2 regions of the Rhodoferax sp. RT5P35 genome follow, and region 1 is predicted to be linked to the other one. Evidence: riboswitches for the same ligand, from Rfam matches in the RefSeq annotation. Region 1 holds a riboswitch; the other holds the start of a gene.

Region 1 (3,513 bases):
CTCGGCGCGGCCACGCGCGTCGGCGCGCAGTGGCAGCTGTCTGGCAACCTGATGCTGCTCAACACCGCGTACAACAAGGGCAATGCCAACATCGGCAACCGCGTCGCGGGTGCGCCCAAGTCGATGGCCACGGCCCGCGTGCGCTACCAGATGCCGCAGGCCACCGGGCTGGAGCTGTCGGCCGATGCCAAGTTCACCGGCAGTGTGCTGCTGAATGCCGCCAACAGCGTGCAGGTCGGTGCGCACACCGTCTACAACCTCGGTGCCAGCTACAGCCTGAACCTGGGCGGCTATGCCACCACGCTGCGCGCCGGTATCAACAACGTTACCAATGCGCGCTTCTGGGAATACCAGTACGCCAACTGGACCAAACCCGCCGATCCGCGCAGCCTCAGCCTGAGCGCGCGGTTCGACTTCTGACAAGGCCTGACACATGCGTTTGCTACTTGTCCTGGTCCACCGCTGGGTGGGCCTTTTCATCGCCGGTTTCCTGTTCATCTCCGGCGTCACCGGCGCGGTGATTTCCTGGGACCACGAACTCGACGGGTGGCTGAATCCGCATCTTTTGGACGCGCGCGCCGAAGGCCCGGCGCTGCCGGTGCTGGAGCTGGCGCAGCAGATCGAAGCCCGGCACCCTAGCGTGCAGGTCAGCTTTGTTCCGCTGGCCGCCGAGCCCGGCCATTCGCTGGCCTTTGGTGTCGAGGGCCGGGTCGATCCGGCCAGCGGCGAGCTGCTCAAGCCGGGCTTCAACCAGGTGTTTGTGGACCCGGTGTCTGGCGAGGAACTGGGGCGGCGCGAATGGGGCGCGGTCTGGCCCATCCGCGAAGAAAATTTCATCTCCTTTTTGTACGTGCTGCACTACAGCCTGCACATGCCGGAGATATGGGGCATAGACCGCTGGGGCGTGTGGCTGATGGGCGTGGTGGCGCTGGTCTGGACAGTGGACTGCTTCACTGGTTTCTACCTGACGCTGCCGGTGCGCCCGGCCGGGTCGGGCGCGCCGCGCAAGAGCGGCTGGCAGCGCTGGATGCCGGCCTGGCGGGTGCGCTGGCGCGGCGGGTCGTACAAGCTGAATTTTGACCTGCACCGCGCGAGCAGCCTGTGGACCTGGGGGCTGTTGTTCGTGGTGGCCTTCACGGCGTTCTCGCTGAACCTGTACCGCGAGGTGTTTTTTCCGGTGATGTCGCTGGTGTCCAACGTCACGCCATCGCCCTTCGATGTGCGCACCCCAACCGAAGAGAACCGGCCCATCCTGCCGCAGCGCGGCTACGCCCAGGTGCTGGATGCCGCCCGCGCCGAGGCCGCGCAGCGCGGCTGGAGCGAGCCCGTTGGTTCGGTTTTTTACGCCCGCAATTTCGGCATTTACGGCGTACAGTTTTTTGAGCCCGAAGACGCGCACGGCTCTGGCGGTGTCGGCCCGCGCACGCTCTACCTGGACGGCGGGGACGGGCGCATGCTGGGCACCCGCGAGCCCTGGAAGGGCACGGCCGCCGACATTTTTGTGCAGGCGCAATTCCCGCTGCACTCAGGCCGCATTCTGGGCCTGCCGGGGCGGATCTTGATCTCGCTGATGGGCCTGGTGGTGGCCATGCTCAGCGTCACCGGCGTAGTGATCTGGTGGAAGAAGCGCAAGTCGCGCAGCCAGTCTGCCGTTAGATCGGCCAACCCATCTTCCCTGTCTGCCCAGGATGCGCTCATGGCTATTAAAATTTATAAGAAATAGGGCGTTAGCGAATACAGAACGTGCGCTAACCGCTATCAAATAAATAGTATTTGCAAGCCGTACTGCGTCCTTCGTATAATCTGAACTCTCCGAGGAGCGCTGCAACCCCTGGCCTGGTAACAACCGGCACGGGTGTGAGGCTCGGAAACTATCTATCAATTGATAACCGCGCTCACCCACTGCCTGCTAGGCTGAGATTCGGGTGAGTCCCGGTTCGCCGTCTGCGCAGTGGCCCTACCAACATGTACCAACCTGTTTTGGAGCCCTCCATGAATGCAGTCCTCAAATCTGTCCCCGTATCGACCCCTGACCAAGCCATTGCCGACCTGTCCCTGGCAGGCTGGGGCCAGCGCGAAATCCGCATTGCCGAAACCGAAATGCCCGGCCTGATGGCCATCCGCGAAGAATTCGCTGCGGCCCAGCCGCTCAAAGGCGCGCGCATCACCGGCTCGCTGCACATGACGATCCAGACCGCCGTGCTGATCGAAACCCTGCAGGCCCTGGGTGCGCAAGTGCGCTGGGCTTCGTGCAACATCTTCTCCACGCAAGACCACGCCGCCGCCGCCATCGCTGCGGCCGGTACGCCGGTGTTCGCCATCAAGGGCGAGTCGCTGAAAGACTACTGGGACTACACCCACGCCATCTTTGACTTCGGTGCCAAGGGCACCCCTGGCGAAGGCCCGAACATGATTCTGGACGACGGCGGCGATGCCACGCTGCTGATGCACCTGGGCCAGCGCGCCGCAAAAGACGCTTCGTTGATCGCCAACCCCACCAGCGAAGAAGAAACGCTGCTGTACGCTGCCATCAAGGCCAAGCTGGCCGTGGACCCTACCTGGTACGCCCGCAAGGCCGCTGAAATCATCGGTGTGACCGAAGAAACCACCACTGGCGTCCACCGCCTGAACGAAATGTCGGCCAAGGGCACGCTGCTGTTCCGTGCCATCAACGTCAACGACTCCGTCACCAAGAGCAAGTTCGACAATCTGTACGGCTGCCGCGAATCCCTGGTGGACGGCATCAAGCGCGCCACCGACGTGATGATTGCAGGCAAAGTCGCAGTCGTTGCCGGCTACGGCGACGTGGGCAAGGGCTCGGCCCAGGCCCTGCGCGCGCTATCGGCGCAAGTGTGGGTCACCGAGATCGACCCCATCAACGCCCTGCAAGCCGCCATGGAAGGCTACCGCGTGGTCACCATGGACTACGCCTGCGAACACGCCGACATCTTCGTCACCACCACCGGCAACAAGAGCGTCATCACCCACGACCACATGCTGCGTATGAAAGACCAGGCCATCGTTTGCAACATCGGCCACTTCGACAACGAAATCGAAGTTGCGGCGATCGAGCAGTACCAGTGGGAAGAAATCAAGCCGCAAGTCGATCACATCACTTTCCCCAGCGGTAAGAAAATCATCTTGCTGGCCAAGGGCCGTTTGGTCAACTTGGGTTGCGGCACCGGCCACCCCAGCTTTGTGATGTCGGCCAGCTTCGCCAACCAGACCATCGCCCAGATCGAGCTGTTCACTAAGAAGGACGCGTACGAAAACGGCAAGGTCTACGTGCTGCCCAAGCACCTGGACGAAAAAGTCGCCCGCCTGCACCTGAAGAAGGTCGGCGCGATGCTGACCGAGCTGACCGACGAGCAAGCCGCGTACATCGGCGTGAGCAAAGCCGGCCCGTACAAAGCCGACGCTTACCGCTACTAATAGCAATAACCACTGAAAGAAAGCAGCGCTCTCCATTCCAGGAACCCATGGGACTGGCTTTGCCAGACCATAGGGTTCGCC
Region 2 (3,513 bases), on a different contig from region 1:
ATGAAATTAGAAGCGCCATTCCCAAGCAGACTCTGCGCTACGCCCACACTTCGTGATGCATCGGGCACATATACCACCGGGCCGTCGTAGTGGTGCGCAATCTTCACGGCGGTGTGCACGCGGCTGGTGGTGGCGCCGCCAATCATCAGCGGGATCTTCTTGATGCGGAAGTGGTCGTCCTTTTGCATCTCGCCCGCCACGTACTGCATTTCTTCCAGGCTGGGGGTGATCAGGCCGGAGAGGCCCACGATGTCGGCCCCTTCCACCTTGGCGCGGGCCAAAATTTCGTGGCAGGGCACCATCACGCCCATGTTGATGACCTCGAAGTTGTTGCACTGCAAGACCACGGTGACGATGTTTTTGCCGATGTCGTGCACATCGCCCTTCACCGTGGCGATGATGATCTTGCCCTTGGTGCGCACATCGCGGCCCGCGGCTTCGTCCAGGCGCTTTTCTTCTTCGATGTAGGGGATGAGGTGCGCCACCGCGGACTTCATCACCCGCGCCGACTTGACCACCTGCGGCAGGAACATCTTGCCCTGGCCAAACAGGTCACCCACGATGTTCATGCCCGCCATCAGCGGGCCTTCGATCACGTGCAGCGGGCGGCCGCCCTTGGCCAGGATGGCCTGGTAGGCTTCTTCGGTGTCGGGCACGATGAAGTCGGTGATGCCGTGCACCATGGCGTGGCTCAGACGCTGCTCCACCGTCACAAAATGGTCGGCAGTGCCGCGCCAGTCCAGGCGCTTGCTCTCGTCCTTGGCACCGCTCTTAGCGGTTTCGGCAATCTCGACCAGGCGCTCGCCCGCATCGGGGCGGCGGTTCAGAACCACGTCTTCCACGCGCTCCCGCAGCACCGGCTCCAGGTCGTCGTACACGCCGACCATGCCCGCGTTGACGATGCCCATGTCCATGCCCGCTGAAATAGCGTGGTACAGAAACACGGTGTGGATGGCCTCGCGCACCGGGTCGTTGCCCCGGAAGGAAAAGCTCACATTGGATACGCCGCCGGAAATTTTTGCGCCTGGCAGGTTGGCTTTGATCCAGCGCACCGCCTCGATGAAATCGACCGCGTAGTTGTTGTGCTCTTCGATGCCGGTGGCAATGGCGAAGATGTTTGGGTCGAAGATGATGTCTTCGGGAGGAAAGCCCACCTCGTCCACCAGGATGCGGTAGGCGCGTTCGCAAATTTCAATCTTGCGCTGGTAGGTGTCGGCCTGGCCCTGCTCGTCGAACGCCATCACCACGGCAGCAGCGCCGTAGCGCCGCACCAGCGTGGCCTGGTGTTTGAAGGCCTCCACGCCTTCTTTCATGCTGATGGAGTTGACGATGGGTTTGCCCTGGATGCAGCGCAGCCCGGCCTCGATCACCTCCCACTTGGAGCTGTCCACCATGATCGGCACGCGGGCGATGTCGGGCTCTGAGGCAATCAGGTTCAAAAACCGCACCATGGCCGCCTTGCTGTCCAGCATGGCTTCGTCCATGTTGATGTCGATCACCTGCGCGCCGTTTTCCACCTGCTGGCGGGCGACGGACAAGGCCTGGTCGAATTCGCCGTTCAAAATCATGCGGGCGAAGGCCTTGGAGCCGGTGACGTTGGTGCGCTCGCCGATGTTGACAAAAAGCGTGCCTTGGCCAATGAGCACAGGCTCCAGACCGGACAACAGCATGGGGGGGACGGGGCTTACGACGGATTCGGACATACAACTCACCTGTGGAGGGACATGGTTCAGGTGAGCGTCGTTGGCAACAACCCAAGCCTGACGGGAACCAGCCCGCTGCAACGCTCCTTGGGAAGCTGCAATTTTAAGGGCGGACGAAAATTTATAAAAAATATGGCTCCAGCGCTTATATCGCATACGCTATTAGCTATTTATTTAATAGCAATCATCTTCCTCGCTACACACGGGCTTTAAACCGCTGTGTTACACAGCTTGTTACAAGTTCACCACCCACCCGACCATGTTCAAAAATCTGATTGACGGCATCAAAACCCAGCTGTCCCGGCCACCGGAACTGCTGGAAGCCCACGAGCGCATGCGGTCGGTGCAGCACTCGGGGTCGGCCAGCCGGGCGGCGGAGTTACTGATTGCACCCACCGCGCTGATGCAGCTCAAGCCCGCCGAGGCGCTGGCCATCGTCAGCTACATGACCCCACGCCGCATCCCCATGGGCACCACCTTCATCCACGAGGGCGATACAACCGAAACCGGTTACATGCTGCTACTGCTGGAAGGCGAGGTGACGGTGGAAAACATCGTCGTCAGCCGCGTTGACCCGGTAACCGTCAGCGTGCTTGGCCCCGGCAGCCTGATTGGCGAAATGGGCCTGATCGACGGCCAGGCCCGGCTGGCCTCGTGCACCGCCAGCACCCACGTCACCTGCGCCATCCTGTCGCGCGACGCGCTGGAAAAACTCAGCCAGGACGACCCGCAAACTGCCGCCAAACTGCTGCTGGCCGTGTCCATGCGCATCGCCGAGCGGCTGCGCGACACCACGGGCAAGGTCAAACGCTACAGCCAGCTGGTGCAAGCCATGCAGCAGGAAATCGACCATTTGATGCCAACCTGACTTTTACGCTCACCCCCAGGCTACAGTGCTTCGCATCTTTCGCCACCCCCCTTGCAGGGGGCAACACCAGCAGCCTGGCAAAGCCAGTTCTGCGGTGTTTCTGGAAGCGGTTGTTAAACCACAGCCAGCGCCGCCGCAGGCAGGCCAAACACCCGGTCAAACACCCAGTTGAAAACAAAGGTGTAGACCACAAAGAACACCACCAGCCCCAGGTCCATCACCAGGGCTTGCCATAGCGTGGTGTCAAACCACCAGGCCATCAGCGGCACCAGGAACAGCACCAGCCCCCCTTCAAAGACCACCGCGTGCGCCACCCTGCGCGCCACACTGCGGCCCCGCACGGTCTGGCGGGCTTCCCAGGCCTCAAACAAGGTGTTGAACACCAGGTTCCACACCACGGCCACCACCGAAGCCGCCACCGCCAGCAGGCCCGCGGTCTGCATGCCTTGGCCCGACATGCCGGCCAGCCCCAGTGTGGCGGCCACGATGGCAAAGCCCTCGTACAGGCTGACGTAAACAAACTTTCTCTTCATTCCTTGCATGGCGCGATTCCTTGAATATGGGATGAATGTATGTCTTAAACTTTGATACTTAAAGTCAGCTTATTTCAACTTAACTGATAGATGGACGATGGCATTTACCTCCGAAAGCGTGCAGGTGTTTCTGGCCGTGCTGGACCGGGGCTCGTTCTCGGCCGCCGCGCGGGCGCTGGGGCGTGTGCCTTCGGCCGTCAGCATGGCCATTGCCCACCTGGAGGCCGAGCTGAATTTGCCGCTGTTTGACCGCAGTGGCCGTGAGCCCCAGCCCACGGCAGCAGCTCGCTCGCTGGAGCCGCAGGCCCGGCTGCTGGCGGCCCAGTTGCGGCAATTGCAGGCCCAGGCACTGGCCTTGACGCAGGGCCTGGAAAGCCGCCTGACGCTGGCCATCGCCCCCGAGCTGCTG

The links. A riboswitch is a leader RNA that binds a small molecule or an ion and turns the genes downstream of it on or off. The one in region 1 is predicted to bind S-adenosylhomocysteine.
Region 2: another riboswitch for S-adenosylhomocysteine. It lies ahead of metH (methionine synthase); the one in region 1 lies ahead of ahcY (adenosylhomocysteinase).

What each region holds. Positions count from the first base shown of each region.
Region 1 covers NZ_JBWMAX010000015.1:2,636-6,148, reverse strand. The annotation lists gene AC097L_RS19915 (TonB-dependent siderophore receptor) at 1-420, shown strand, start outside; gene AC097L_RS19910 (PepSY-associated TM helix domain-containing protein) at 434-1,723, shown strand; S-adenosyl-L-homocysteine riboswitch at 1,809-1,904, shown strand; gene ahcY (adenosylhomocysteinase) at 1,993-3,432, shown strand.
Region 2 covers NZ_JBWMAX010000004.1:334,616-338,128, forward strand. The annotation lists gene metH (methionine synthase) at 1-1,703, opposite strand, end outside; S-adenosyl-L-homocysteine riboswitch at 1,729-1,798, opposite strand; gene AC097L_RS08120 (cyclic nucleotide-binding domain-containing protein) at 1,963-2,571, shown strand; gene AC097L_RS08125 (PACE efflux transporter) at 2,685-3,113, opposite strand; gene AC097L_RS08130 (LysR family transcriptional regulator) at 3,202-3,513, shown strand, end outside.